DNA from 4 places in the Priestia sp. P5 genome. Region 1 is predicted to be linked to each of the others. Evidence: riboswitches for the same ligand, from Rfam matches in the RefSeq annotation. Region 1 holds a riboswitch; each other region holds the start of a gene.
The links. Region 1 has a riboswitch for S-adenosylmethionine ahead of MMB69_RS20945 (trans-sulfuration enzyme family protein). Riboswitches for the same ligand answer to the same signal wherever they lie in the genome.

Region 2: it holds a riboswitch for S-adenosylmethionine, as region 1 does, so the genes downstream of both, metE (5-methyltetrahydropteroyltriglutamate--homocysteine S-methyltransferase) here and MMB69_RS20945 (trans-sulfuration enzyme family protein) in region 1, are expected to answer to the same signal.
Region 3: it holds a riboswitch for S-adenosylmethionine, as region 1 does, so the genes downstream of both, MMB69_RS19860 (hypothetical protein) here and MMB69_RS20945 (trans-sulfuration enzyme family protein) in region 1, are expected to answer to the same signal.
Region 4: it holds a riboswitch for S-adenosylmethionine, as region 1 does, so the genes downstream of both, MMB69_RS04720 (hypothetical protein) here and MMB69_RS20945 (trans-sulfuration enzyme family protein) in region 1, are expected to answer to the same signal.

What each region holds. Positions count from the first base shown of each region.
Region 1 is NZ_JAKWFJ010000002.1:816,298-823,977, forward strand. It holds gene MMB69_RS20925 (CotG/ExsB N-terminal domain-containing protein) at 1-202, opposite strand, end outside; gene MMB69_RS20930 (CotH kinase family protein) at 371-1,459, shown strand; gene MMB69_RS20935 (spore coat protein) at 1,602-2,741, shown strand; gene MMB69_RS20940 (DUF2642 domain-containing protein) at 2,811-3,473, shown strand; SAM riboswitch class I at 3,641-3,758, shown strand; gene MMB69_RS20945 (trans-sulfuration enzyme family protein) at 3,830-4,975, shown strand; gene MMB69_RS20950 (trans-sulfuration enzyme family protein) at 4,959-6,140, shown strand; gene MMB69_RS20955 (hypothetical protein) at 6,465-6,731, opposite strand; gene MMB69_RS20960 (SIMPL domain-containing protein) at 6,794-7,453, opposite strand.
Region 2 is NZ_JAKWFJ010000001.1:1,294,424-1,302,103, reverse strand. It holds gene MMB69_RS06950 (DUF5301 domain-containing protein) at 1-131, opposite strand, end outside; gene MMB69_RS06945 (hypothetical protein) at 163-327, opposite strand; gene MMB69_RS06940 (hypothetical protein) at 401-613, opposite strand; gene MMB69_RS06935 (helix-turn-helix transcriptional regulator) at 638-838, opposite strand; gene MMB69_RS06930 (hypothetical protein) at 1,078-1,209, shown strand; gene MMB69_RS06925 (GNAT family N-acetyltransferase) at 1,232-1,732, opposite strand; gene MMB69_RS06920 (acetate uptake transporter) at 1,877-2,494, opposite strand; gene metE (5-methyltetrahydropteroyltriglutamate--homocysteine S-methyltransferase) at 2,637-4,931, opposite strand; cobalamin riboswitch at 5,081-5,269, opposite strand; SAM riboswitch class I at 5,349-5,459, opposite strand; gene MMB69_RS06910 (hypothetical protein) at 5,540-5,791, opposite strand; gene MMB69_RS06905 (sugar porter family MFS transporter) at 6,280-7,659, opposite strand.
Region 3 is NZ_JAKWFJ010000002.1:606,571-614,250, forward strand. It holds gene MMB69_RS19835 (DUF1259 domain-containing protein) at 155-562, shown strand; gene MMB69_RS19840 (M48 family metallopeptidase) at 775-1,527, opposite strand; gene MMB69_RS19845 (hypothetical protein) at 1,829-2,023, shown strand; gene MMB69_RS19850 (GNAT family N-acetyltransferase) at 2,227-2,733, shown strand; gene MMB69_RS19855 (M20 peptidase aminoacylase family protein) at 2,781-3,935, shown strand; SAM riboswitch class I at 3,999-4,100, shown strand; gene MMB69_RS19860 (hypothetical protein) at 4,169-4,411, shown strand; gene MMB69_RS19865 (M20/M25/M40 family metallo-hydrolase) at 4,880-6,493, shown strand; gene MMB69_RS19870 (VOC family protein) at 6,512-7,309, opposite strand; gene MMB69_RS19875 (CotG/ExsB N-terminal domain-containing protein) at 7,457-7,680, opposite strand, start outside.
Region 4 is NZ_JAKWFJ010000001.1:915,241-922,920, reverse strand. It holds gene MMB69_RS04735 (TerD family protein) at 1-130, shown strand, start outside; gene alaP (alanine permease AlaP) at 197-1,600, opposite strand; gene MMB69_RS04725 (DUF1540 domain-containing protein) at 1,916-2,074, opposite strand; gene MMB69_RS04720 (hypothetical protein) at 2,175-2,522, opposite strand; SAM riboswitch class I at 2,583-2,684, opposite strand; gene MMB69_RS04715 (hypothetical protein) at 2,806-3,102, shown strand; gene MMB69_RS04710 (GNAT family N-acetyltransferase) at 3,115-3,534, opposite strand; gene MMB69_RS04705 (hypothetical protein) at 3,642-4,082, opposite strand; gene MMB69_RS04700 (glycosyltransferase family 2 protein) at 4,190-5,179, opposite strand; gene MMB69_RS04695 (DUF6044 family protein) at 5,192-6,877, opposite strand; gene MMB69_RS04690 (GtrA family protein) at 6,915-7,337, opposite strand; gene MMB69_RS04685 (metallophosphoesterase) at 7,495-7,680, opposite strand, start outside.

The DNA of each region.
Region 1 (7,680 bases):
TGCCGCGAGAAGAGCGACGAGTGCCGCGAGAAGAGCGACGAGTACCGCGAGTAGAACGGCGGCTACTGCGGCCAGTGCTACGAGAAGAGCGACGCTTTCTTGTTAGTGGACCAGCAGTTGGCTCTTGAAACATAAAAGATTTTAATTCTGTACATTCTAGAGCTTCAGCAGCCTCTTTAATTTTTTCAGGTGTAATATGCAATATAAAAACCTCCTTGGCAATTGGACTAGGTCTTGCATTAATAGAATACGCGCTGATGCTTGTCCTTGATATGAGTCAAAAGTGGAGTTTGCGCAAATAGTTGATGCAGTGGGGTATCATGGAGAATTTACCCTTCATATACTTTAATAATTGAAGAAAGGTGGTCGAATAATGAATCAAAAAGAAATCCCTCAATACGCTCTGTTTGTGAATGTAAAAGATTTAAAGGAAATGCAAAGAGATATTTGGTCAGAAGAGGCGGTTCAGGCAACGATGAAGTTTAACAAAAAACGCTACGATATTGATTTGCTGCTAAGAGGCTCCCACATTCGGAAGATGAAGAAAAAGTCATATTATATTGAATTTTATTCTCCAAAAATATTTCAGCGTGCCAAAGAAATACACCTGAACGCTGAATACAAAGATCCATCGCTTATGCGCAATAAATTGTCCCTCGATTTTTTCTCCTCTTTAGACGTTTTATCTCCTCACTCTCAGTTTGTCACTCTTAAGATTAATGGGAAAAATGAAGGAATATATCTTCAGCTCGAATCGGTAGATGAACTATTTTTGAAAAAAAGAAATTTAGCGGATGGATCCATATTTTATGCAGTGGACGGAGATGCTAATTTTTCTTTGATGAGCGATTTGGATAAAAGGCCGAAAACAACTTTGTTATCTGGATATGAAGATAAAGCAGTAAGAGAAGGGGATGAGGAAAAATTAGAAAAGTTTATATTTAATCTTAATACGTGGACAAATACAGAATTCGAACAGAATATTGAGAAGTACTTGAACGTCGACCGCTATTTATCTTGGCTAGTCGGTATTATTTGTATGCAGAATTACGACGGTTTTGTCCATAACTATGCCCTCTATCTAAATCATGAAAGCGGACGCTTCGAACTGATTCCATGGGATTATGATGCAACTTGGGGAAGAGATGTAAATGGAAAAGTAATGGAAGGAGACTATGTCCGCGCACAAGGATTTAATACGCTTACAGCTCGCTTACTGGCGGTGAACAGCATTAAAAAGCGATATATTCAAAAAATGAACAATGTTCTAAATAATCAATTCACAATAGAATACATGAAACCAATCATTTATCAACTGCATGAGTATATTGCTCCTTATGTATTAAAAGATCCTTACGTAAAAGATAACTTGGAGCAATTTTATAAAGAACCCGAATTTATGCTGTCTTTTATAAAAGAACGAACAGCGTATATTGAAAATAACCTTTTGACTCTTTAAAAAGAGATAGATTTATAGGCAATTTATAGGCAACAGTGGATTTTGCTAATAATAGGCAAATGCAGGAAATCAATAGCTGTACATGATACGTATATATACAGTATGAATGACCAATAAGGATAACTAATAAGGAGGAAAAACAATGAGTAACTATTACTATGGCCAAGAACAAGGGCAAAATCAAAATCCACGCCAAAAATCAAGCCAAAAACGCAGCCAAAATGTACAAATGCCTGATAAAGGCTATTCTTCTCACTTCAAACCCCTAACAGGAAGAGTGGTGACCGTTTATCGTGGAGGACCTGAATCTAAAACAGGTTATTTGGTTGACGTGCAGTCAGATTATTTAATTTTAGCGGTAGAAAGCAATAATAACAATAATGGTGAAAATAACAACCAAAACAACCAAAAAAACCAAAACAATCAAAACAATCAAAACAATAATCAACAAGAATATACCCTTGTATATTATAACTTAGCGCATGTAAAGAGTATTACTGAAGATACTATGTCAAATTCAGCGCAAACCTTTACAGGGTTTAACGAAGAACTAGAATTATATCGAGGAAAAACTTTTGCTACAACTTTATCATTAATGAAAACTAAATATGTGCAGGTTAATCAAGGTGGACCTGAGAAAAAAGCAGGTCAGCTTCTTGATGTCTTAGGTTCATTTGAATCTGCTTATATAGTATTACTCACAGAGGACGACGGTGTCATTTATATTAATACTGAACACGTTAAGAGTGTGAGTGAATATCAAAACAACAATGGAGATCAAGCTAATCAATCTGCAAATGAACTCTTAGTGAGCCAAGAACCAGAATATATGAAATCCAAAAGCTTTAACGATCTTTTTGCCCACCTTTCTCATAAATGGGTATCAATCAATAATGGAGGACCTGAAGCTGTAGAGGGCGTGTTAGTACAAAGCCGAAATGGTACATTTACACTTGTGCAGAATAATCAAGTATTACGCTTACAGCCAAGACACGTTAAAACCATTTGTGTAGGAGCAAAAGGGGCTTTTAAGCAAAACGATAACAATCAAAATAATAATGAAGAAACAGAAGAAAATGGAGAGACTGAAGCTGCGAAGTCTACAGAAGAACGTACAGGAGAACGTACGGGAAGCCGCACAGGTGGACGTACAGGACGCCGCACGGGTGGACGCACAGGTGATCGTTCTCGAGGACGCCGCACGGGTGGACGTACAGGTTCACGCTCTTCAACACCGGCTGAGAAAGTTATTAAAACGAAAAATTATCGTTGGAAAGCATGATGAAATGGAACATAAAAGGTGCTTATAAAGCACCTTTTCTATCATATAGGAAAAAGGAGGAGAATCAGAATGAGTATGAATCATTATATCAATAAAATTGTGGAGTTAGATATTTCAGGAAAAACGACATTTGTTGGCAGACTTATTGATCTTGGATTAGATATTATGGTTTTGTATAATGGACATGATTATTTGTATATTCCTCTTTTACACATGCATCGTTTGCGGGAAGTATCGGAAGAAGACTATACGGTTTTACGTGAAATAGAAGAGAATTTAATAGAAGAAAGTCAGCGGATTTCTTATCGGAATATTTTACAGCAGGCAAAAGGGAAATTTATTGAAATTTATGTAACGGGAGGGAAATCATTGCATGGCTATATCACAAGCGTGCTGAATGATTATCTTGTGTTTTATTCTCCAGTGTATAAAAATGTCTTTGTTTCTCTGCATCATTTGAAATGGCTTACCCCTTACAGTAATGAGTTAACCCCTTATTCTTTAAGTGACAAAGAGCTCCCAGTAAGGCCCGCCTCTGCACCTTTTGTCAGAAACTTTGAAGAGCAGCTTAAAAAATATGAAAATCAACTGGTCGTATTAGATTTAGGGGATCAATCAGAAAAGATTGGTGTACTTAAAGAAGTTTCTAATAATATTGTTGAACTAATTACGGCAAATGGAGAAAGTATGTATTGGAAGTTAGCTCACGTAAAAGCTGTACACTTGCCTTAGAAAAAGAGACCTCCCTGTCGTCTCTTTTTTTTATGTGTTTAGCAAGACAAGTATATTGAATAAACAAATGAGATGATTTAAATTTTTTAGAAAATTATGTTGACAATAAAGAAAATCTTTATTAAAGTTAGTAACAACAAACGTTAACCACCAACAATTATATAGAACTCTTATCAAGAGTGGCGGAGGGACTGGCCCTGCGATGCCCGGCAACCATCAAATGAAACATTCATTTGAACGGTGCTAATTCCTGTGGAACATCAGTATTGTTCTAACAGATGAGAGAAATCGTGTATAAACGAACACTCTTCCATCTGTGAAGAGTGTTTTTTATTTTGAGTGAAGGAGAGAAATAGATGAAAATTGAAACTTTATTAGTTCGTTCAGGAGTAGGTCGTGATCCTTCAACAGGTTCTATTACAACACCCATTTACCAAGCATCAACATTTGCTCATCCTGCTTTAGGGCAAAGTACAGGATTTGACTATGCACGTACGGCAAATCCTACTCGTACAGCATTGGAAGAAGCAATTGCTGCTTTAGAAAAAGGAGAAGTAGGAGTAGCATTCGCTTCAGGAATGGCGGGTGTAATGGCAGTTTTAGCACTATTTAAAAACGGAGATCATTTAATTGTATCAGAGGATTTATACGGAGGAACGTACCGAGTACTAAATGAAATCTTTTCAGAGCAAGGAATTACTGTTTCGTACGTCAACACAGCACATCTCGAGCAAGTAAAAGATGCGCTTCGTCCCAACACGAAAGCTTTATTTATTGAAACACCTACGAATCCAATGATGCACGTGACTGATTTGCCAGAAGCAATTGCGTTAGCTAAACAGCATGATTTGCTTACCATCGTTGACAATACCTTCATGTCCCCTTATTATCAGCGTCCTTTAGAGCTTGGAGCAGATATTGTAATACATAGTGCAAGCAAATACATTGGGGGTCATAATGATGTAGTTGCTGGTCTTGTAGTGGCTCGATGTAGTAGCTTAGGAGAGAAAATTCGTTTTTATCAAAATGCAGCTGGGGCAATCTTAGGGCCACAGGACAGCTGGTTGTTATTACGCGGTGTTAAAACGCTAGCGCTTCGTATGGAAAAGCATAATGAAAACGCGCTGAAAATTGCAAATTGGCTTACTGCTCATGATCTCGTGGAAAAAGTGTATTACCCTGGTCTTGAAACACATCCAGGCTATGAAATCATGAAGAAACAAGCAACTGGATTTGGAGGCATGATTTCTTTTGCTGTCTCACACCCTGACATCGTGTCAGTACTTTTAGAAAATGTCAAAGTTATTACATTTGCAGAAAGCTTAGGAGGCGTAGAAAGTTTAATGACATTCCCAGCTCGTCAAACACACGCTGATATTCCGGAGGAAATTCGAAATCGTGTCGGAGTAACAAACTGTTTACTGCGGCTATCAGTTGGAATTGAGCACGCAGATGATTTAATTAAAGATTTGAAGGAGGCATTTGATGCATACCAACAATAATAAACATAGATTTGGTACGAACTTAATTCATGCAAATACAGGAATTGACGGTCATTTTGGAGCGGTTAACGTACCTATTTATCAGGTATCTACATTTAACCAAGAAGATGAGACGAACAACGGCCGTTATGACTATTCTCGTTCAGGAAATCCAACTCGTGAGGCTTTAGAAAACACCATTGCTCAGCTAGAAAATGGATACGCTGGTTTTGCTTTTTCATCAGGTATGGCTGCTATCTCATCGGTGTTATCTATTTTTGAATCAGGGGATGAAATTTTAGTTTCACACGATACGTACGGCGGGACATATCGTGTATTAACACGATTATTTTCAAAGTTTGGTATCAAAACAACTTTTGTTGATACAACGAAGGTTGAGAAAGTAGAAGAAGCTATCACAAAAGATACGAAGGCTATTTATATCGAAAGCCCTTCAAATCCATTTTTACAGGTAACAGATATTAAAGCAGTAGCAAGTTTGGCGAAGGAGCGCAATCTTCTTACAATTGTGGATAACACGTTTTTAACGCCTTATCTACAGCAGCCAATTGACCTTGGTGTAAACATTGTGATTCATAGTGCTACAAAATATATCAGCGGCCACAGTGACGTCATTGGCGGTTTAGTTGTAGTAAGCGATGAAAAGTTAGCAGAAGAAGTAAAGTTTGTGCAAAATGCTTTTGGTGCTATCTTGGGACCACAGGATTGTTTTTTACTGCTTCGGGGAATTAAGACATTAAAAGTTCGTTTAGATCAGCAGTTAAAAACAGCGCTGCAGTTTGCAAAATGGCTTGAAGAACAATCTCTAGTGAGCCGTGTATACTACCCGGGCTTAAAAAGTCATCCAGACCACAAACTGATTTCAGAACAAGCAAATGGATACGGAGCTATGATTTCTTTCCAAGTACAGGATGAAAAAGTAGCACGACATATTTTACAAGGAGTCAAATTAGCTTCAATTGGCGTTAGTCTAGGTGCAGTTGAATCCATTCTAACGCATCCTGCAACAATGTCTCATGCAAGTATCCCAAAAGAAGTACGTGAAGAAAAAGGAATTACTGATTCACTTCTTCGTCTTTCAGTAGGGTTAGAGGAATTCGAGGATTTAAAGCAAGACTTTAATGCTGTTTTTCAAAGCTTAGAAGAAAAGGCGTTAATTAAATAAAGAAAAGAGACTGGGACAAAAGTATTCTAGTTAAAGTTAAACAAGAACTATTAATCAAAATTACTGATTAATAGTTCTTGTTTTTTGTTGTCATGGTGAACGTAGGTTTCATCTATTTCGTTGCTTCTAGCGGTTGATTGGAGGGCCAGGCGAAGACTCCTGCGGGAAAAGCGGAAGGGATGAGACCCCGCAGAAGCACAAGCGGCGAGGAGGCTCATCGGCCGCCCGCGGAAAGCGAAGCCTTGCACGGAAATCAACCGCGGTGTCACAAGCGGTTCAGCTCCTTTATCCCATTTGTTCGTCTTTACACTGGATTGATATCCGTTATATACAGCTATCTAAAAGGTTTGTGTATAGGGACGTAAGCGCAACTTTTTCATCAGAGGAAAGACTGCTGTTTAGAATTCTTTTTATGCCAAGATGATATTTTACATACGGTGTTTGCCGGACGCGTGGATGAGTCATTTCATCTTTTAAATCTTTCATAATGGCTTCGTGAAGCTGATCTTCACTTGTCATGGCTTGTTTAGAAGCAAACGAACGGTTTAACCATAGGGTTTGATAAGCTGCTAGTAAATGTTCAGAAGTCATTGTTCAAAGAGCTCCTTTAGATTAGTTTCTTCATTAGAATAGTCTATAGTTTACCACAAGTATTAATACGTGTACGTAACTTTTACAGAAGCAGATACAGTCAAGGACTGAGCTTGAATAGGGGGAGAGGCCGCTAATAACTTAGGCGAGGAGCCAGATGACTGATAGACGGGGCCTTCTTCGATTAGAATGGGGGTTTGGTTAATAGGGAGCTGAAGCGTGTTGGCAATGGTAAAGGCCTTTTCTTTGGCATTCAATAAAGCTTTACTAATTGCTTCTTGTTCATATTTATCATCATTTGTAACGTGAAATTGAAGGTCTTGCGCTACGTTTGCTCCGCTTGAAAACGTAGCGTTATAGACATCGCCCGCTTGTTTTACATCTTGTACTCTTACTCTAAATAAGTGCTGTACTTCGTATCCTGTAAGAGTCGATTTTCCATCGCTGTAATCATATTTAGGATTTATGGTGAATGAAGCTGTTTCAATTTGCTGGTCGTTGATTCCAAGATTTTTCATCTCTTGCAGCAAAGTGTTTGAAACAGCTGAATTTTCTTTTAAGGCTTCTTGAACGTCTCGGTTTTCCGTACGAGTTCCAATCGTCATGGAAATTTCATTTGGAATGGCTGAAGCAGTTCCTTCACCAATTACTTTAATTTCTCTATTTTGTGTATCTACGCGCAGTTGTTGTGTAGGTTCATAAGGCAAATAAGAATGTTGCATACAAAAACCTCCTTTATTGATCTTTAATATATATATGATAAGCAAAGGAGATTAAAAACAAAAAGAGGTTGAGACATAACTAAATCAACCGCTAGACGCAACTATATACATGAAACCTATATTCACCATACCAATAAAAAAATCCGAACGAATTTGATTCTCCATCAAGAATCTCGATTCACCGTTCGGATCTTCCTTCAATTAGCATACTTTTTTTCAGCTTCTCT
Region 2 (7,680 bases), on a different contig from region 1:
ATTTCAATACGCGTAACGTTTGCTTGGTCTACTTTTATGACGTCTTTTAATTGATAGGCTTTCCCTGTATATGTAAAGTAAAATACTGCGATAAATAAAAGTGCAGCTATAATAATTGTTCTTTTTTTCAAAAGGAACCTCCTTTTCCATATCACGCTGCATTCAGGTGATACATCTTTTTATTCCTCCAGTTCCGCAGCCTTTTAGTAGAATGCTGCTTCCTACAAGTAAACTATACGTTAATCCCGGAACAGGAAGTACTAACGTTACCATCAACAGTAACATGCCCGTACTTGTAAGAGCTACTCCGGCAGCTCGATTTTTCATTCATTTCACCACCGTTGCTCTGTAAATCTTTTATATAAAGCGATCAAACTATATTTGATTTCTTATTCGCTTATTAGCTATGTACTTTTCGCTTGTAATAAACGAGGGTCCAAAAATATACGCATATTCCTACTAGTAAAATTGTGGCTTCCCAGCCTCTTTCACCGGTTTTAATAAAATCATAGGAGGACCAAATTAACAGCGCTACCGTATAAAATAAAAAGCCGTTTCGCGCCGCTTGCTTAATTTCAAACTTTTCCATTTCATCCGCTTTTTTTACTTTCACATTATCTTCTCCTTTTCAACTAAATCATGATTTTCTAAATAAAAACAGCTCATCTACCGTTGCTCCCAGCTCCTCAGCCAGCTGAAAAGCAAGGGTCAAGCTTGGATCATACTTATTGTTTTCAATTGCATTAATCGTTTGTCTCGATACGCCGCATACTTTTGCCAGTTCGTCTTGAGACATCCGTTTGATTTTACGCAGTTCTTTAATTCGATTTTCCACCATTCATCACTCATCTCTAAAATGTAAAAAACTTTTTACATCCATATCTTATATTATTTTTCTTGTTACTGTCAAATATGTTTGACAAAGTAGAGTCTTTTACATAACTGAAATAGAGGTTAGAACAAGTAGGTTAGTTGAAGGACAATGCGAACGAGTTTGATTAAGAATTCACCTCGTGCTAATTTTTTATGGGTATGGTAAACGTAGGTTTCGTGTATGCAGGTGCTTCTAGCTGATGATTGGAGGGCAAGGCGAAGACTCCTGCGGGAAAAAGCGGAACAGGTGAGACCCCGCAGGAGCGCAAGCGACGAGGAGGCTCAGCGGCCGCCCGCGGAAAGCGAAGCCTTGCACGGAAATCATTAGCGGTGTAACAAGCAATTCATAGTAGTAACATTAAAGCTTCTTACTCATATTAAACCACTGGACGCCTGCATGCTGAGACTCGGCAACGCCTTGATTCACATATTCGTTTTTTTCGTAAAAAGGAATCAATTCTTCTTTGCACGTTAAGGTAATCGTTAAGCGCTGTTTGCTCCGCGCTTGTTTTTCAAATTCTCTTAGCAACTTACTCGCAATTCCTTTGTGATGATGCTTGGGATTTACGACAATCCCTAAAATACTTTGATGACCGCCTGTCTCAGGATTTGAAATCGTTTTTTCAAACAAATCATCCGTGATAAACGGAGCTGAAATGACGGGACCGTTCACATATCCGATTATTTCTTCATTTTCTTGGGCGATGATAAACGTATCAGGAATGGTGTTGATCCGCGTGATAAATGCATCTTTTGAGGCAGCTTCTTCAGGTGTAAAGCCTTTGTTTTCTAACGTAATTAATTGGTTTAAATCTTTTTCATCCACTTGTCTTATAATCATTGGAACGTTTCCTCTCATTATGTATTTCTCTTTTTTCTCTAAAAGCTTCTATTACATATAACTATCTCTTTCTACTATATATAAAAATGCCCAAACAAAAAAGGATTGACCTCTGCATCATACAGAATTCAACCCTACTTCGCTTTTTAATTAACGTCTTGATTATTTGATAAATGCACCAAACGGCTTGCCCACCGGAAGCACAACTCGACCGTAGTGAGTATTTAATACAGCCGCTGCAGATCCATAGAATGAAAACAGAGCAATTAATAGCTCTGAAACTGCTGCTAGTAAGTGCGTGTACTCATATGCCACACCAAATGTACTTAGCGATAATCCAATGAATAAGAAATCGATTAACACAAAAATAATAAATAATACTTTATGAGTGCCCATTGCTCCAACTGTCATAAAAACGCTGAAAATCAAGTAGCCGACAAAAGCAAATGCGAGCTGCTTCGGATCCGCTTCTTTTGCGAGCGCTTCCCCAAATGCTCCAAGCTGAATAAGCCATGTCATAGCTACACCTAGCCAAAATAACCCGAAGGCACCAAAAGCAGTTGCGCCGAAGGTATTATTATGTTTGAAATCTTGCATAGACGCGATTAACTGTCCTATTCCGCCTAAAAAAATCGCCCATGGCAATACCAATGAAACACCATCGGTTACCCCAAGCTTTTGAAACGATGCAACAAGTGTTACCATGGCAAGTCCGAATAGACCTAGCGCTGATGGATCCGCTGTTACAATTTTAACGTGCTGCGTGCTGTTGTTACTCATGTTGTACCTCCCTGATTTTAAAAACACCTTTAAAAAGATACAAAAATGTACGGGAAGTGTCAATGGATATTTTTGGCCTTTTAAAATCCCATAAGACCAAGCAGTGTAGCGGTTACACTGCTTGGTCTTTAATTTCTTATCATTAAACGTTTTGTAATAAATTTTGTCTGGTTTGTTTTGCAGACTCAACCATCACTTTTAAAGCTTCAACCGTCTCGCTGATTCCTCTTGTTTTAAGGCCGCAGTCGGGATTAATCCAAAACAATGCAGGATCAAGTACCTGCAGAGCGCGGTCAATGTTTCGCTGAAGCTCTTCAAGCTTCGGTACGCGCGGGCTGTGGATATCATACACGCCAAGTCCGATTCCTTGATTGTACGTATGTTTTTCAAACGCATAAATTAATTCACCGTGGCTTTTAGACGTTTCAATGGAAATCACGTCGGCATCAAGCGCTTTGATGGCATCAATAATCTCTTCGAATTCTGAATAGCACATATGCGTGTGAATTTGCGTCTCGTTTTGCACCGATACCGTGGCTAGTTTAAATGCATACACCGCAGCGTTTAAGTAGCTGTTCCAGTTTTCTCGTTTTAACGGCAGTCCTTCACGCAGTGCCGGTTCATCTACTTGAATCATTGAAATGCTCTGACTTTCAAGTGCTTCTACTTCTTTTCTAAGAGCAAGCGCAATTTGATTTGCGACGTCATAGCGCGGGATATCATCACGCACAAACGACCAATTTAAAATCGTAATCGGACCCGTCAGCATTCCTTTAACCGGCTTATTTGTTAGAGACTGTGCGTAGACCGTTTCTTTGATCGTCATCGCCTGCTCATACGATACATCTCCGTAAATAAGCGGCGGCTTCACGCAGCGAGAACCGTAAGATTGCACCCAGCCAAACTTCGTAAACTGAAAGCCTCCTAATTTTTCACCGAAGTACTCAACCATGTCCGTACGCTCAAACTCTCCGTGCACAAGGACATCTAAGCCGATGTTTTCTTGAATTTCAATCCATTTTTTTATTTCCTCGTTAATGTACGCTTCATATGCTTCATCGCTTAACTCGCCTTTACGCCACTTTAAACGCTCTTTTCGCACTTCTTTTGTTTGCGGGAAGCTTCCAATCGTTGTCGTGGGAAGAAGCGGCAGTTGAAACGCTTCTTGCTGAACGCGTTGACGTACGTCAAACCGCGCTTGTCGCTCTGCTTTATAGCTGTGCAGCTGCTTCAGCTCTTTTTGCACGTCTTGATGATTTCGAAAAGATGATCCATTTAATGCTTGAATTGCCTGTTTGCTTACGCTTATTTCTTCTTCTATTGCTTCTTTTCCTTGCCGCACCGCTTTTGTTAAAAGCGTGATTTCCTTTAGCTTTTCATCTGCAAAAGACAGCGCATTTTTTAACACTGGCTCAATGGTTTCTTCATTTTTCACCGTAACGGGAACATGTAGTAGACTTGATGAAGGCTGCAGAATCAAACGATCTTTTGATACGGCTTCTTCAATTTCACTGATCGTTAAAAGCTGTTCGTCCAAATTTTCACGCCAAATGTTTCGTCCGTCAATCACTCCCGCTGCCAGCACTTTATCCGTTGGAAAACCATATTTATTAAGCGCAGTGAGATTTTCTCCTCGGTCATGTACAAAATCTAAGCCGATTCCTTCAACAGGAAGAGACACAACTTCTTTATAGTGATCAACGCTGTCAAAATACGTTTGCAAAATGACTTTTACATTCGGTGCCGCTTTTTTCAAAGTTTGATAGACTTCTTTGTACAGCGCCAGGTCTTCTTTTGATAGCGTTGTAGCTAAAATTGGCTCATCTATCTGCACCCACTCTACTCCTTCTGCCTGCAGCTCCGCTAAGATAGTTGCATAAAGCGGAACAAATTGTTTAACTACTTCTTTAAACTCGCTTTTTTTATATCCTTTTGACAGCTTCACAAATGTTACTGGACCTAAGATCACGGGCTTGCCTTCAATATTCAGCTTCTGTTTTGCTTCTTTGTAAAATTGAAGCGGGCGATTTTCTACAAGTGACGGCGTACATTCCTCAAGCTCCGGTACGATATAGTGATAATTTGTGTTAAACCATTTTATCATCGTAGAGGCTACCGCACCTTTTGTTCCTCGGGCGATGTCAAAATACGTTTCAATCGATACCGGCCCTCCGTCATAATCAAAGCGCTTTGGCACTAGACCAAACATAGCGGCTGTATCTAACACGTGATCGTATAAGCTAAAATCGCCGACTGGAATCAATTCAATTCCTGCATCACGCTGTTTTTTCAGATGCCCCAGACGAAGAGACTCAATTTCCTGCAAAAAGATATCTTTCTCTAGTTTTCCTGCCCAAAACTGCTCAAGCGCTTTTTTCCATTCTCGTTTTTCACCAATTCTTGGATAACCTAAGTTTGAACTTTTTACACTGCTCATTTTTTCCACTCCCTGTATATTTTTTATCGGTAAACTAAAAAATCTCTCTTTTCGAAATGAAAAGAGAGATGATACGCATACTTAACTAAAGTTGAGATAGCCTGTTTTTCTCAACACGTATTCCTCACTCCTCTCTATATCCCGTAGAGCTTAAGTGCATACAACAGGCAGGTCTCCTGACTTAGGTTCATCGCTTCCTATCCCTTCCCATTTCAACATGAAACAGTGGTTAATAAGTTGCTCCCCATTACAGTGGCGGGACCGCGCCGGCTTTTCACCGGTCTTCCCTTTTAAGCTGCGTACATTCGTTACACAGCACCTGATGCATTTTTATAAAATTGTTCATTCAAAACATATTCACATAAAATAAAAAGCCTCTCTATCATGAATAGAGAGGCATAGTATCTATGAAATCCTCTCTTATTTTTCAAAGCTGTACGCTTTGCAGGATGTAGCACCTTTTCAACAAGACTGTTAAATGGTTGCCGGGCTTCACAGGGCCAGTCCCTCCGCCTCTCTCAATAAGAGTTTTAATTATTTATAATATTTTGAATGTAGAGTCATCTTAACACCTTACATTTATGTTGTCAAAAGAAATTTCAAAAAAATTAGTTTTTAGGAGGCGTTGACGCTAATTTTTGCCTTAACAATTTGTAATCATCTTTTCGATGTGTTTCGATCAAGTCTTTTGCTCCTTGGTGATATCCTGACGAATAAATGTACTCTACCGCTGTTTCGATAAGCTTTCTCTTTTCCTCAGCACACTCACGATCCATTAAAGGGAACAGTCTACCTAAAAGGTCATTTAAATCTTCCTTAATAAAACGATCAAGTCCTTCTTGCATCTTTTCGTTTGCCATTGTAGCTCCTCCATTTGCTGTGTATGTTCTAAGCCTCTATAAACAGGCATTTCACTGTAAATTTTGAGATAAAGTTAAGTCATTAAACAGTATATCAAGTGAATGTTTTTCTTCAATTACATATGTAATACAAATATATGACAAATATAGAGAATATATCATCATTCATTATCTATTATAACGTTTGACTGAGCCTTCTGCTACAAGGTTTCGTACGGTTTCCCAAAAGAGGTTGAGACATAACGAAATGAATCTAATCTAAAGGCAAATGGGATACATGAGCTGAATCGCTTGTTGCCCCGCAGTTGATTTCCGTGCAAGGCTTCGCCTTGCTCTCCAATCAACTGCTAGAAGAAATGAAACAGCTGAAACCTGCGTTCACCATAAAAAAACGAACCACTAATCAAACACTTTGATTAGTGGTTCGTTTTTCACTTCAGCTAAAATACTTTTATCTCAGCACCTTACAATTAAAACATTTACGACAATCAAACATATTTATTACGCTCAACCGGACTTAAAGAATTTCTTTCAGAACGAGCTGCCATGTCCGTTTCAATTTGCTCTAGGCTGCGTCCTTTTGTTTCAACAACTACAAAACGTATGAAGAATAATCCGAGAATACAAATGATCCCGAACGTTGAAAAGATAACGCCCAAACTAAACTGATCAGCTAAAATTGGGAATACAAGCCCTACTGCAAGCGATCCTGTCCAGTTAAAAGCAGATGAAATCCCAGCACCGATTCCGCGTACAGAAAGCGGGAAAATTTCTCCTACAATGATCCACGTAAGCGGCGCCCAAGAAAACGCATAGCACAGGATAAAGCAGCAAAGTGCAATTAACGTAACCCAGTTCACGACGGATTCATTAACGCCTACTGCTCCAAGAATAGCCGGTGTGAAAAAGGAAAGAGCCATTCCCGCTCCGCCAATTGTAAGAATGGTACGGCGGTTGAATTTATCAACAAACTGCAGAAAAATAAGTGTTGTCACGACAAAGATTACCCCAACAATGACCGTAAAACCAGCAGCTACCTGTGGCGCTAAACCAACTTGACGGGCAATGCTTGTTGCATAATAAACAATTGAGTTTGAGCCTTGAATCTGCTGAAAAGTTGCCATTCCGACACCGATAATTAAAGCTAGACGAAACTTTTTCTGAAACAGCTGTTTAATGCCTGATTGTTCATGCACAGCTACGCTTTCAATTTCAGATACTTCAGCTTCGACTTCAGCTGCTGAGGAACGAAGCGTGCGCAGTACTTCACGCGCTTTATCTGCCATTCCGTTTTTAATTAAGTAGCGAGGTGACTCCGGAAGCTTGATCATTCCGATGCATAAAACGATCGCAAAAATACCGGCACTGCCAAGCATAAGTCGCCAGCTGTTTGGAACCGGCTCAAAAATAAAGGCTACGATATAGCTTAATAATAATCCAATTACAATCATTAGCTGATTTAAACCTGAAAGCTTTCCGCGAATATGTGCAGGTGCGATTTCTGACATATAGGCAGGAACTAACGAAGAAGCCGTTCCTACTGCTGTACCTAAAAAGACGCGCGCAATCGTTAACGTAATTTCCTCTGGTGCAATCGCGGAACCGATGGAGCCTAAAAGAAAGATGATAGACGAAATTAAAATTAACTTTCTTCGTCCAAACTTATCGCCTAATAATCCGCTTAAAATGGAACCGATAATGGCTCCTCCCATTAGCGACGAAACCACAATTCCCAGCCAGAGCGGACTTAAATGAAACGCTTCACGGATATGACCTTCTGCACCAGCAATAATTCCAATATCATAACCGAATAAAATACCGGCAAATGAGCCGAAGAAGAAGATAAACTTACTTGATACTTTACTCATGATTATAGATCCCCTTTGTAT
Region 3 (7,680 bases), 210 kb from region 1:
CTATTGATATGAACAAAGAAAAATAAATATGACTTTTGATAAGCAGGATTCATAAAATGGGTAGTTTCCCTGTGTGTCTGCCGTTTCTACTTGACAACTTTCACATATATTGATTAAGGAAGGACAAGTTATTATAAGAGAGGAAGTCAGCATAATGAGTTGGGAAAATAAAAAGAGTCTGTGTCAGGAGTTTGCGAGAATTCTAGGTGGACAAGGCAGTTTAGATGAAAATGGCGTTTGTTTGGTACAAAAGTTTCGTACGATTCGTTTTAAAATTTTAGGGCGTCCAACACGCTCTCCGTTAGTTACCCCTCAATTTTTCACTTTTGAAGATTTAGACAGCAAAGGAAGAGCGCTAAATCTAGGTGAAACCGTGCTTTTGCAAGAAGAAGTAAATCCATTATTAACGGAGCTTAGAAAAAGAGATATTAAGGTTACGGCCGTTCACAACCATTGGCTATTTGAAGAGCCGAGAGCAATGTATATGCACTTTGAATCCGTAGAGTCACCGTTAGATTTTGCACGAAAAGTAAGAGAAGCGTTTAGAGTATTAAAAGGATAAAAAGCAGCTTTTTATAGAATCAGTTTAGTCTTACTTACTGCTTTTAAAATTAGGTTAATAACATTTTAAACATGTATATTATATATTTGTTTATAAGATGCACTTGAATGAACCTATCAGGTTAACTAATTTTTGAGCAGTGAGATTATTCGAGTACTTCTATTTAAATAAAAAAAGCACGCGTTCGCCGCGTGCTTTTTTTATGTATAAACTTAAAATGCGTTTAGGGTGTTATCGCTTAACCACTGTTTGCGTTCAGCTGCATCTTCGAATAACTCATCTGCATTTGTAAATTGAGAAGCGATGACATATTCAATTGTTGCAAGAGGAGCTGTTAGCAAACGCCAGTTTAATACGATTGTATTATCTTGAGTCGTAGCGTATTCTTCACCTAACTCGTCCCACTTAACAGATTCAGGAGCATTGTCAGCTGCTTTTTTAACAGATTTCAAAGCTTCTTGGAATTTTTCACCTGCGCGGCCTTGGTACCACTCTGTTAATAGTTGTCCAATACCTTCATTTGTTTGCTGCTCGTTCCAGCTTTCAGGTACTGTAGCAATGAATTTTGCACGGAATGTCATTTCAGCCTTTGCTACATCTCCACGAACGATGTTTAAGCGGTATTGACGTCCTAGGTAAGGGAATTTGTCTCCTTCTTCAAAAGAACCAGTTTTAGCTGCAGAAGCTGCTGCTTTAGGAGCCTCTTTTTTAGCTGTTTCTTTTTTTACTGCTTCTTTCTTTGGAGCAGCTGGCTTTTCCTCAGCTGGCTGTGAACCGTTTAGTTGTTTTAAAATCCATGTTGCTTTGCGTGCGATGATTGAACGCACATTGTTTTCATTAAGACCTCTTGGGATAATAACTTTTACCCCTTCTTTGTCACAAATTTGCACCGTGATATCGGTTCTATTTGGAACGACTTCAATTTTGTAGTCAATTGTTTGATTGCCTGTTTGATACGTATACATAAAATTTTTCGTACTCCTTTCTACAAATCTTCATTTTATAAGCAAAGGTAGAGTTTGGTCAAATGAAAGAATAATCAGACAGTTATCAACTGCTGTTGCAGCGCCTTGCAGAATGATATGTATTCCAATATTTAGTGGAAAAGCGCCAATAATAATTGCTTCAATTCTTCTTTAGTTTTTACAAAAACATATAAAAATATGCCGATACTACTAATATAGATTAGACATTCTATGTCTTTAGATGGTATAGGGAATGAAAAATAAAAAAAGCGTTTCAAAGTTTACATGTGAAATGCTATATATGATGGTCATAACACTTACTGTAATTGAAGTGACAAATTATTATCTTATTATGAAACAAGAGCAAGCAGCCTCGATTATGCTAGTGATTACATTTCTGTTTGCTTTTCTTACAACTACCGTGTTCTATTTTATCATACGTGGCTCTATAATTGCGGTTGAAAATTTAACGAAAGTAATGAAAGGGGTTTCGTAAGGGGATTTATTGATATTTGTTCAGTATAATAAACTGTAAGTATTGGTTTTTATGATAGCTTTCATAGAAAGAGATAATGAAATTTGACACGTTATAAAAGCAGTTGTATAGTGAGTACGCAAGGCGGCAGTCTGTCTTTTTTAATTCTTAGTAAACTTATAAGTTAAATGAAATATTTAAGCACTACATAAGGAGACGAAGAGATGAAAAATGAATTCCGTTTGGCAACAAATGACGATGCAGATAACTTATTGAACTTGACTCTACAAGCATATAAGCCTATTCGAGAGCTAGGCATTCCTTTCTTAGCAGCTACTGCTGATCTTGCCCTCGTTAAGAAAAACATTTCTCAAAACCTTTGCTATGTATATGAAGAAGATAAAAGAATCGCTGCAACTGTGTCTATACGAATGCCTTGGGGAGAACATCCAGGTCCGTTTGCTGTTCCGCACCTTTGGTGGTTTGCAGTGGACCCGTCGTTTGCCAGTAAAGGCGTTGGATCTAAGCTGCTGCATCTAGTAGAGGAAGAGATAATAAAAAATATGTTTAAATCACCAGGTGTGTCTTTAGGAACAGCAAAAGAACATCCTTGGTTAGTTGAGATGTATGAACGAAAAGGATATGTTCAAGCTAAAGAAAAGCACCTTGCAGAAGGTTATACGACTGTATTTCTTTATAAAAAATTCAACGAGGTACATTCTTTGTCGTAAAAGATAGAGAAGTGATCCAAATTAAGACATGTGAAAGAGTGATAAAGATGACAGATCAATTACTACTAAATAAGCTAATAGACATACGCCGTGAGCTGCACCGGTTTCCAGAACTTTCAATGAAAGAATATGAAACAACTAAACGTATTAAAAAGTGGTTAAAACACTATGATATTTCTATAGCGGATGAATTCCAATTAGACGTAGGAGCAGTAGCAGAAATTGTGGGAGGAAAGCCGGGACCTACTATCGCTATTCGAGCTGATATTGATGCGCTGCCAATTGAAGAAAAAACCAATCTGCCCTTTGCTTCTGAAGTGAACGGTGTTATGCACGCATGCGGCCATGACTTTCACACGGCTTCTATAATCGGAGCAGCCATTCTTCTCAAAGAGCGTCAGAAGGAGCTTTGCGGCACGGTTCGATTTATCTTTCAACCAGCTGAAGAAACGGCTTCTGGAGCAAAAATGCTAGTTGAAAAAGGTGTGCTCGAAGGAGTGGAAGCGATATTTGGGATGCATAACAAACCGGATCTTCCTGTAGGAACCATTGGTATCAAACCGGGACCTTTAATGGCAAGTGTTGATCGTTTTGAAATTGACGTCAAAGGAGTAGGAGGTCACGCGGGTATTCCTGAAAAAACAATAGATCCGATTGCTGCTGCTGGTCAAATTGTTACTAGTTTACAAACCATTGTCAGCCGTAATCTCAGCCCCTTTCAAAATGTTGTTGTCAGCATAACTCAAATCCATGGAGGGAGCTCGTGGAACGTCATTCCTGACAAAGTAACGCTTGAAGGAACGGTGCGTACCTTTCAAGAAGAAGCGAGAGAAAAAATACCGGCTCTTATGAAACGAACTGCTGAAGGGGTCGGCGCAGCTTTCGGGGCTTCAGTAGACGTTAAATGGTATCCATATCTTCCTGTAGTAAACAATGATGATACGCTGGAAAAACTGGCTATTAAAGCGGCGGAGGATCTTAGTTATCAAGTCGTAGAAGCTGAACAATCGCCTGGAGGAGAAGATTTTGCCGTATATCAGCAGCATATACCAGGATTTTTTGTATGGATGGGTACAGCTGGAGAATATGAATGGCACCATCCTTCTTTTTCATTAAATGAAGAGGCATTGCTTGTAGCAGCTGCGTATTTTGCTAATTTAAGCTTTCATTTTTTGAATTCATTCCATTACCTAAAAAATTAAAATATTTTTATTTTTCTATTTACGCGGATGAAATTGTTTGATAAAATAAATTTTAAATTAAAAAAGTTATCACGAGTGGACGAGAGATCTGGCTCTTTGACTCCACAGCAACCTACGAATGTAAGGTGCTCCTACCAGCAAAGCATGTGCTTTGGGTGATAAAACGGGTGAAAAACTCATTTTGCATCAAAGCAAAATGAGTTTTTTTTATTTTTCTAAAAGGAGAGGGTTTTATGAGTCATACAGCAGTTGCAGCACATACAGGAGAGAAAGCATTAAAGGAAGCGGTGAAATTATTAGGAAAGCATTATCAAGTAGCTTATCGTGAGTTAGAAACATTTTATGAAATTGTGGTCGAAAACCATGTTCGTACATATGCTGTAGGCATAGATATTAAAGATGTACAAAAAGCAAATGAACTAGAAATTTATTCATCATGCTGTTCCAAACTTGAGCGAGTAGGCTGTCTTTTATAGAAGAAGTCTGCTCGCGCCTCTATTTTTTAAGTATTTTTAAATAGAAAGCATGGTTTTTGACAAGCAAAGAATCTGGTGGGTATAATCAATATTCACTAGGTTTTAAGATTAATCATAAATTGTCGAAATTTTTACACAAATTAAAGGTTACATTCGAAATGAATTGTGGTATGTTATAAAACAAGAATATTTTATGAAAGGAGCATTGAAATGGAAATGTCTCTTGAACACGGAAACGATGCAGGAAGCGAACAGCTTATTGATCGTATCCTAGACTTTTTAGAAGATGACGAAAAGTAAAAAAGAGTGTGCGGTGCTATCCCTAGCCGCGCACTCTTTTTTTATCATGTGCGTAAAGGCAGCGCCATACTATGATACATAGGGATAGAATGAAAGGGTCTCTGTCAAAGGGATTGACGAATGGTTTTGTTTGATAGAAAATTTAGAAAAAGGAAAGAGATGAAGGGTATGTCGAACAAAACATCTTTGTATCAAACAAAAGAACAGTTAAAAAAGCTTGTAAGCGAATTGGTTTCTATACCTAGCGTGACAGGAACGATGGCAGAAGTGGAAATGGCTGAATCGATAGCGTCGTATTTATTGAAGCTGCCTTACTTTCAAAAAAACGAGCAGGTCGAGCTTCATTCAACAGGAGACGGGCGATCAATTGTCACAGCTTTTGTTCAAGGGAAAAATACGAATAAAACAGTTGTATTAGTAAGTCATTACGATGTAGTGGATGTACAAGATTATGGACAGTGGAAAAAGGATGCTTTTCACGCTGATACATTAACGAGTACTTTTTATAACCATATGGAACAAGTTCCGGCACACGTACAAAAAGATATGATAAAAGGAGACTGGCTTTTTGGCCGAGGAACGATGGACATGAAAGCAGGCATTGCCTTGCATATCAGTATGGTTGAACGAGCGTGCAACGGAGAGTTTGACGGAAACATCCTGCTGCTGTCGGTGCCGGATGAAGAAGTAAATTCGCTTGGGATGAGAAAAGCAGTGCCTGTTCTTTTAGAGATTGCCCGCAAACATAAGCTGGATTTTTCTCTCATGCTGAATGCAGAACCAGTGTTCAGCCGCTATCCTGGAGATCAAACGAACTACGTGTACTCAGGATCGATTGGGAAAATCATGCCAAGCTTTTTGTGTTATGGAAAAGAAACTCATGTAGGGGAACCGCTAGCTGGTTTAAATGCTAATTTACTAGCTTCTTATTTAACAAAAGAAATAGAATTAAACGTTGATTTTTGCGAAAAAGTAAGAGATGAAACAAGTCCACCTCCTACGGTGCTGATACAAAAAGATTTAAAAGAAGAGTATTCAGTTCAAGTTCCGCACTCTGCCGTTGTCTTATTTAATTTATTTATGTTAAACCGCTCTCTTAAAGAAGTAACAGATCTGCTGTCGAAATCGGCTGACAAAGCGGCTTTGAATGTGAAAAAACACTATAATAAAGCCGCTAGGCAGTATGCTGCGGGAATGGAGGGTTCATCTCTTGACGTGAACGTATGGACGTATGAAGAACTTTATACTCATGCAGTCAAACAGCACGGTGAAAAATATGTGCAAGAAATGGAAGCAGCACTTTTGGCACAAGAGGATGACGATAGAAATAAAACCATTAACTTAGTAAACTCTTTAGCTGGTTTATGTAAAGAATCAGCTCCGATGATGGTCTTATTTTTTACGCCGCCTTTTTATCCGGCCGTTTGTTCACATGATGATCCGTTTGTACAAGAGATTTTGTCAAACGTACAGGCAACTGCCAAAGAGCAATTCCAAGTGGAGCTAGTTGAACAAAGTTATTTTGGCGGAATTTCGGATCTAAGCTATGCCAGCCTGCAGCATCCGCTTCATACATTTAACACGTTGGTAGCAAACATGCCCCTATGGAATAAAGGGTATCATATCCCGCTAGAAGATCTAGAGAAGCTGAAGATGCCGGTGCTGAACATTGGACCGCTGGGAAGAGATGCGCATCAATGGACCGAAAGATTAGACGTTCAGTATTCCTTTGAAATTTTGCCTCATTTCATTTATCAAGCTATAAAAGAAGCACACAAATAAACATCCGTCCGCGGATGTTTATTTGTTGAATTTAAAAGAAGCTCCTTGTACGGTAATTTGTTGCGGTGTTAGAGCGTGATCTAATTCAACCAAAAATGGACGCTCTCCAACTTTTTTTAATGTATCATGGACAACACCTTGTGTTCCGCTGCAAAAAATAAGGTTTCCCCCATTGACATATAGTTTTTGACAACGTGCATCAAGTAAAGAGTCTTTATAGCTTTCGGCAGACTGAATGTCCAGCAGTTTCGTCCACTTGCTGATGGATTCTTCGAGGTTATGTACAGCACAGTAAATATTTTTTAGCTGCAGCTGACCAGCTTGGTGAGAAGAAAGAGCCGCTAGCTTTGGCTTGCGTTTTTCTTCTGGTTCACCCCATTCAATAAAAAAAGGAAGAGGCAGGGAATGGTGGTCAGCTTCAATAAAACACATTTTCCATTGAAGTCTTTCTCCATCATTGGTTTGACGAGAACCCGCTACAGGACCTTTTAGAGTGACGTTCTTGCTTTCCAGCTCTTTTATCAGCAAATCCATATCATCTGTACGGAATGCAAATCGACCAAAATGACCAACCGGTGTATGTTCGTTAACAAGCTGCTGAATAAGGTCATTATCTGTAACAGTTTGAGCTAACGCGATATCTCTAAGCCCAAGCCATTCAATATAGCTGAGGTTAAAATAAGCCAACGTGTTAAAAGTGCCCCATTTTTCATGGATGCCGCCTTTGACGACATTTATTCCGTATTCGTTTAGTTCTTTCTGAGCTTTAATAGGATCAGGTGAAAAATGAACAAGATGATCAAAAGATAAGTGCACGGATAGGCCTCCTTTTAAGAGAGATTCTTTCCCATTATTATACGTTGTTTTCCTTTTCAAGAAGAGTAAAACGAATGATTATGTAAAATGAAAATCTTAAAAAAAGCAAGCCGCGTATGTTTTAAACTCGACTTGCTTTAGATTTATTTAGCGACGACAGCCATGCCCTTTAAAGCAGCAGCCAAATGATTTATTAAACCATGGATATGAGCAGCAAGGTGAACCGCAGCGACAGCGGCGAGGGCTAGAACGGCGAGTAGTGCGAGTAGTGCGGCGAGTAGTGCGGCGAGTAGAACGGCGGGTAGTGCGGCGAGTAGAACGACGAGTAGTGCGGCGAGTAGTGCGGCGAGTAGTGCGGCGAGTAGAACGGC
Region 4 (7,680 bases), on a different contig from region 1:
TTTTTCATTTCACGCACAAGCTAGAGGAACACTTATCCACGATAAACAAAAAGCTGACACTATTTATTCTCTTGATGAAGGTGTTACCCCTTATGATATTGAAACAATTATTGAAACCTACCTAAACTAATTAATTTACAGGAAATTAAGAATAAATAAACGAAAAGACCTCTTTCCAAGAAAGAGGTCTTTTCGTTTATTTCACTAGCTTTTGCTCAGTCCCAGCTGAACTCTGACTTCGTTTGTGGAATCCTTTTGCATAGTACGCGATAATAAGACCGATAAACCATAATGGTCCGATGACAACTGCAATTCTTGTATCTGGATTATATGCCATAAGAACAACAACAAGCGCTAGGAACGCAAGTGACACATAAGATGTTAACGGAAATAAAGGCATTTTATATTTCAGCTTTGCCTCTTCACCTGTTTTTAACGTTTTGCGATACTTAATTTGAGAAAGCAAAATAATTCCCCATGTCCAAATCGCACCGAATGTTGCAATGCTTGTTACCCACGTAAATACTTTGGCAGGCACAATGTAGTTTAACGCTACTCCCACTAATAAAGCACCCGCTGATGCTAAAACTGCTTTTCCCGGCACGCCGCCTTTTGTAAGCTGGCCGTATCCTTTTGGCGCTTCTCCGTGCTCTGCTAAGTTAAACAGCATACGGCCTGTACTAAAAATACCGCTGTTACAAGAAGAAAGAGCTGCTGTTAACACGACAAAGTTAATAATGCCAGCAGCCGCTGGAATGCCGATTTTTTCAAATGTTAATACAAACGGACTTCCCTGTGAACCAATTTCTTGCCAAGGATAAATCGACATAATAACAAATAATGCACCGACGTAGAAAATAAGAATACGCCAAAAGACAGAATCAATCGCTCTTGCTAAAGATTTTTCCGGATTTTTCACTTCTCCTGCGGTAACGCCGATCATTTCAATTCCTAAATACGCAAACATAACCATTTGCAGCGACAGCAAAATACCTTTGAATCCGTTCGGGAACAGTCCGCCGTTGTCCCACAAGTTTTTGATACCAGTCGCAACGCCGCCGTTGCCTATTCCAAACACAATCATTAATAATCCAACGGCAATCATTAACACAATCGCTAAAATTTTAATAAGTGCAAACCAAAATTCCAGTTCACCATATGCCTTAACAGCTAAGAAGTTAACCGTTGTCATGATGACAAGCGCGGATAACGCCCAAATCCAGTTTGGTACATCCGGATACCAATACCCCATATAAATACCAACGGCTGTAATTTCAGCCATACATGTTACAACCCATAAAAACCAGTAGTTCCAACCTGTTAAATAACCAGCAAGCGGCCCTAAATAGTCGCGTGCGTACTTGCTGAATGAACCTGCAACAGGTTTTTGAATAGCCATTTCTCCAAGTGCTCTCATAATAAAAAACATAATCATTCCGCTAAATCCGTACGCCAATAATATTCCTGGTCCTGCTAATTTAATAGCAGATGCAGATCCAAGAAACAGCCCTACCCCTATGGCTGCTCCTAAGGACATCAGCGTCACATGTCTTTCTTCTAACCCGCGTTTCAATTCTTTCCCCTGAGTTTTCCCCTGCATAAACGTCTCCCCTTTTTCCAATCTGTCAAAACGAGATGAATACAGCCTTTTGTTAGCGCTTTCATATAAGTTTGTGCTAAAAGTCAGCTAGGCTATATATTTGTATTCTATCACCTTTCTCTCACTTTTCTTTTGTCGAAAAACGAAAAAATTATCTTATCATTTTGTTTAAACGCACAATTAGATGCAGACACTGCTTTTTTACTATGTATTTATTATTGCACCTAAGTAATAGTATTTTTTAAAAATAGAAAAACGCCGACTCAACTCCGTCAGCGCATCGTTCATTTTATGCTTTTTTATAAAAACTAGCATTTATCTCGCGGGTTCAAAAGTTTTACAGCCAGGTTCTTCCGTTTCAGAAACATGGTGACTACTTTCAGGACTCACAACGTAAATGGACTCTGCACTGCATTTATTTCCGGATTTCCAATACATGCACTCATTCACTTCACATAATACACCTTGGGCCACTGTTATCCCTCCTTTGCTTGTCTTATCTATTTACTACCCGAAATATAACGATTCTAACATTTTCACGCAAAAAAACCGCTTGTTTATCAAGCGGATCTTTTTATTGCGTGTGTTCAACATACTGTTTTTTAGCTAAATATAACTCACGGCTCAGCGTGATCCGCCGTTCTCTCAAGTGCCTTAATTTAGTCTGAAATTGTTCGTTAGTTGGCTCTTTTTGAATCAAGCGATACGTAAAAGAAATATCTTCATTTAACTGTTTAAAATCTTCCCATATCTCTTGAACTAGGGCGGATTGTTTTTCTTCAAATGAACGATTTTGCTGCGTTTTTAGCGCGGCTAAAGTTTCCTGCTGCCACGTTTCGTCTTTTATTTCTTTGGCTAATAAGTATAGATCTAAATAATCATCAGTGCTTAACGCTGTTTGTCTACTGTTCAATGTCCTCACCTTTTCTATACGAAATGTTTCTTCCTAAGAAGAGGATTTCATCATAGAAAAAGATTCCTCTTCTTATCTGTCAGAGCTAGGCTATGCTGGAATTAGCACCATTCAATAATTGTGGTTGCTGAGGCTTCAAAGGGCCAGTCCCTCCACCTCTCTAGATAAGAATATTTCGTTTTTAAATTATTTCTGACTATTCTAATATGTTTTATAGGTTACGTCAATAGCTTTTCAATAAAAAGAAAAAATAAGTAAAATATGGTATGATTTCATAAAGGATGGTGAGCACATGAAACGATATATGTTATCTGCTTTTTTGGGAAGCTTGCTGCTGCTTCTTACTATTGCTTTTTCATCTACTTTCCATATTGCAATTGTCAAAACAACGGGAAGCATCGGAGGAATTATTTTAGCTGCGGCAGCTTTAGTTATGAACGCGCTTGAAGATCCCCCTTCCTCAGATAATACAGGTGGAGGAGCCGTTGAAGTACTAGATAAAGGAGCCGTTTGGGCTACTTATTTACTTTTACTTTCACTGCCAAACCTCATCGCGTGTATAACATCTTATGTTTTATGGACTCGCTGATATTCACCAACGTTACGGACGTTTTACCATCTGTAAGGTCATTGATATTTGTTTATCTACAAATCCAAGGTCACGATACACATGCTGTGCAAAATTCCCAGCATGAACGCTGAGTCTGATTTCAGGATATCCTTTGATAGACAATTCATTGATTGCTTTTTGCATTAACGGCTTGGCTAGACCTTGCCCGCGGTATTCCGGTACAACATATAATTCATAGATAAAGCCAATTTCTTCTTTTGAAAAGAAGTCGGCAGACGGGCCGATAAGAACCCAGCCTGCGAGTTTATTTTCTTGTCTCGAAACTAAATAATAACAGCCTTTTTTAAGGGCACTACCAACTAGTTCATTTACGCGTTCAGCTGACGGATGAAACTGCTTCATTGTTCCTTCAAACAGCGCATCAGCAGATTTTGTCCGAATTTCCTGTATTTATTCTTCAGTAGCTTTTGCAATCATTACGATCTCTCCTTTCGTGTTCGTTTTCCACATGCGAGGATAAATTCCTGCAAAAAAAGTCTTCGCCTAAGCGAAGACTTTTATTTAAATTCAAAATGTTCTTGATGATTGCCTTGTTCGTCCGTCCAGTTAATCATAATGTCTAAACCTGCCGCTTTTCCAGGAACAGCAAAATTCGCATAGCGAAAACGCTGACCGCTTTTGCTTAAGTTAGACCTTTCAATGGGAGAAAACAAGCTGTATTTTGCCTTGTTTTTTCCTTCATGCCGAAAAGCTTGGACCTGTACGCGCTCTACATCTTTTCCAATGTTTTCAACGGTTAATCCATATGTATGATAGACGTTATTTTTCCACTTTAACTGATTATCTCCGGTCATGCTCGCTTTTGTCAGCTCAACGGCCCATTGTTCAGACGATTTCTTCATTGGAAGCTTTTCAATGGAAAGAGCACTGACGTGAATAGTTGCACAAGCAAGCCAAACAAAACAAAAAGTGCTGACTGTATAAAATAGTCTTTTCATAGATTTTAATCTCCTTAGAAATTTTAGTAGTAGCATCTCCCGTTACGCTAAAAATTATGATAAACGCTTTAACAAAAAAAGCCTCTCCATTTAGGAGAAGCTTCTTATTAATGCATAAGCAAATCTTTTTGTTTGTCTAATGAGTGTTTTGTATATAAATCTCTTTCAACCGCATATTTGGGACGCTGTTTCACTTCGTTAAAAATTTTGCCGATATATTCTCCGACAAGACCCATTCCCATTAGCTGCAAGCCGCCTACAAGCCAAATCGATAAAATAAGAGACGTCCAGCCAATTTGCGTATGATCTAAATATTTTTGAATCAGCGCATAAATACCAAACGCAATACTAAAGAGAAAAGAAGCTCCTCCAAGCAGCGTTAATAAGCGTATTGGCGCTACGCTAAAAGATGTAATCCCGTCGAATGCAAAAGCGAGCATTTTCTTTAGCGGATATTTTGATTCGCCCGCTGTCCGTTCTTTGCGGTCATATGTGACTTCCGTGGAGCGAAATCCTACTAATGGTACAAGACCTCGCAAAAAGACGTTTCCTTCTTTATATTTCATAAGTTCACCAAGAGCACGTTTGCTCATGAGACGAAAATCAGCGTGATTTTGAACGAGCTGAATTCCTAGCTTATTCATAAAACGGTAAAACCCTACTGCCGTGGTTCGTTTAAAAAATGTATCGGTTTCTCTGCTGTCTCGAACACCATATACGACTTCATACCCGAGCCAATATTTCTCTACAAAAGTACGAATGACGCTGATATCATCTTGCAAATCTGCGTCAATCGAAATGACACAGTCAGATTGCTTATGGGCTGCTTCTAGTCCTGCGAGCAAAGCATTTTGATGTCCTACATTTCGCGCTAGCTTCAACCCTTTTACAAATAAATTACTGCAGCTTTCTTTTTCAATAAGCGACCACGTGCTGTCTTTGCTTCCATCGTCTACAAATAAAATGGTACTTTCACTTGATACAAGACGTTCATTTATCAGTTCTTTTACTACAGTAGTTAATTGAAAAGATGTCTCTGTGAATACTTCTTCTTCGTTGTAACATGGAACAACAATCGTTAAAATAGGTCTGTTCATGTTATTGCCCCCTTACTTTGCTTCATATACATACACTTTCCAAGCAGACTGTTTATCGTTAAATGCTTTTAAAAAGTGCAAACCATCACTTTCAGCATTTTCGATTGGAACGGCTGAAAAGATATAGCGACCGCCCATTTTCTTAAATTGGCTGATATTAAGCTGCAAATGACGGATTTTTTTCGTTGAGTCTTTTCGGTAATCATATTTTTTCCCTAGCTCGCTAACAAACACATAGCAGCGGTTCCCCCAGTGATCATAGTAGCTTTCTAACTTTTTATTTTTATCAAGCTCTTTGGCAATGATTTTGCGAAACTCACGTTTATATGTTAACGGATAGAAGTTATTATACGTATCTAGCGTATAAAAGCCGTTATACTGAGCAATAGATGGATGAAGCCCTATGCTTGCTACGCGATAAGATGATTTAGGTTTTCCAATATACCTGCTGATTTCATCAAATTGATGAACAGCATAAAATTCTTTGACTGACGGCTCATGATTGTAGCGATAGTAAAGTTCAGGATTCGCTATAAACAACACAAGCAGCTGTAAAATCAAACACACCCACACAAACTTTTTCCACGCCTTGCCCCTTTTCCACAAAACATAGCTGCCAACGGCAAACATCATATAAATAATGAGCGGGCGTAAAAAATGAAATCTAGCAAAGTTAAACGTATTTAAAAGCTGAAACTTTTCTTTTAGCGGCTCCCATCCTTTATAAAACCAAAACGCATACCAAATCGACAGTAGTAGATTAAGAATAAATAACTGCAAAAACGTTTTTTCAAGCTTTCCCTTCTGATTCCGAGCAACAATCCAAAGTACAATAAAAGAAAGCGGTAAAATGACAAAGGTATGAAGCGTCATTACATGTGTATGCCCAAGCGTATAGTTCTTAAAAGCAAGGCGAATGGAATGTGCAAAGCCTAGAGTAGAGCTTAAAAATTCATTTCGACTCGTCGGGGCCTCAGGAAATAAAAGCGAATCAACAAGCCGGTATTCAATGAGCAGAAAGACAGCGGTCATCGCTGCAATACTGCTTAAAAAAGGAATGTTCCACGCTCGTTTTTTAACTGCATCTCTTAGCCACAGCATTCCCATCGCCGTTAAAAAGAAGAAAAATCCTAACACAAAGCTCGCATACAACGGAAGCAATAAAAGAGTAAGCCATTCCTTCCACGTTCCTTCGCGGTTTCGAATGGTTAAAAACGCCCACAGCGCCAGCGGCTGTCCTAATGTACTCAGCATCCCCGAAGGCCAAAAAGGAGTAAGTGCAAAAGCAAGTGATACAAGCACTCGAATCGCATAAGCATCCTTGCTTTTAATAAAATGCTTTTTTAATAATAAATACATTCCAATTAAAGCAAATACACGCGTAATCGTTTGGCTGAGGCTGTACGCAAGCATGGTGGGAAACAAACCATACAGCCACTGAATACCGCTAAATTCTGTTCCAAACGTATTCCTCGGCAATCCGTTAATAATTTGAGGTAATACGGCATGACTGGAGCCAAACAGCTCTCCGCTTCGATGCAGAACTTTATACCACGTAATATTTGAGTCTAAATTATCATGCACGCGTATATGCGAATTTTCCCCGAGCAAAAACATAGGGGATACATACGCAAGCAGCAAAAGGAAAGCGATAATAAGCAATGTTTTTTCTTTATTCATAGCTGTTTCTTTCTTCATCTGTTAACACCTATTTCCATTTCATAATTGCTAAAAGCTAATCGTGTACGACGACTGCTTCTTTTTTTGCATTAAATACAAAGTATTTTTGACCCGTATAATTTAAAAGCGTATACAGACCTGTTCCAATTAATATACCGACGTCTTTTTTGAACGGATGCACAGCAGCAGGAAGTTGGTGCAATAACCAGCTGGAGAACTGCAGTCCAATATAGTAAGACAAGCCGTAGCAAACGCCAATAACCAAAATAAAACGCAGTATGCTTTTGGATAAATGAACTCCGCTTTTAAACGTAAATATTCGATTTAACACGTAGCTGACGACTGCTCCTGCTGCGTTTCCGATAAACGTTGCTGCCCAGTAGTGATGAAAAATATGAAGCAGCACATACATAATGGAAAGACCTACTGCCGTATTGACCAGCCCTACTACTAAAAAACGTACAAAAGATCCTTTCATACAAACTCCTTTTAATTTTGATACTTTCATAAAAATTACATATTATGACTTTAAATACAGTTTCAGTGTAGCAACTCCACTTAAAAATCTAATGAAAATAACATTAAAAACAGATGAAAAAAAGCTAAAAGAATCAATAAAATCAAGATTCTTTTAGCTATTTAGTAGAGCCTTCTATAATTAATTTTTGATCGCTTTGGTTATCAAACGCATCCACTGCCGCTACTTCTATTTGATACGCAGTATGAGGCTGCAAACCTGATAACGGAAGACTTAAAACATCCGGAACAGGATCGCTGTAATATTGAGAAAATGCATTATATGTTTTGACCACTTCTCCAGT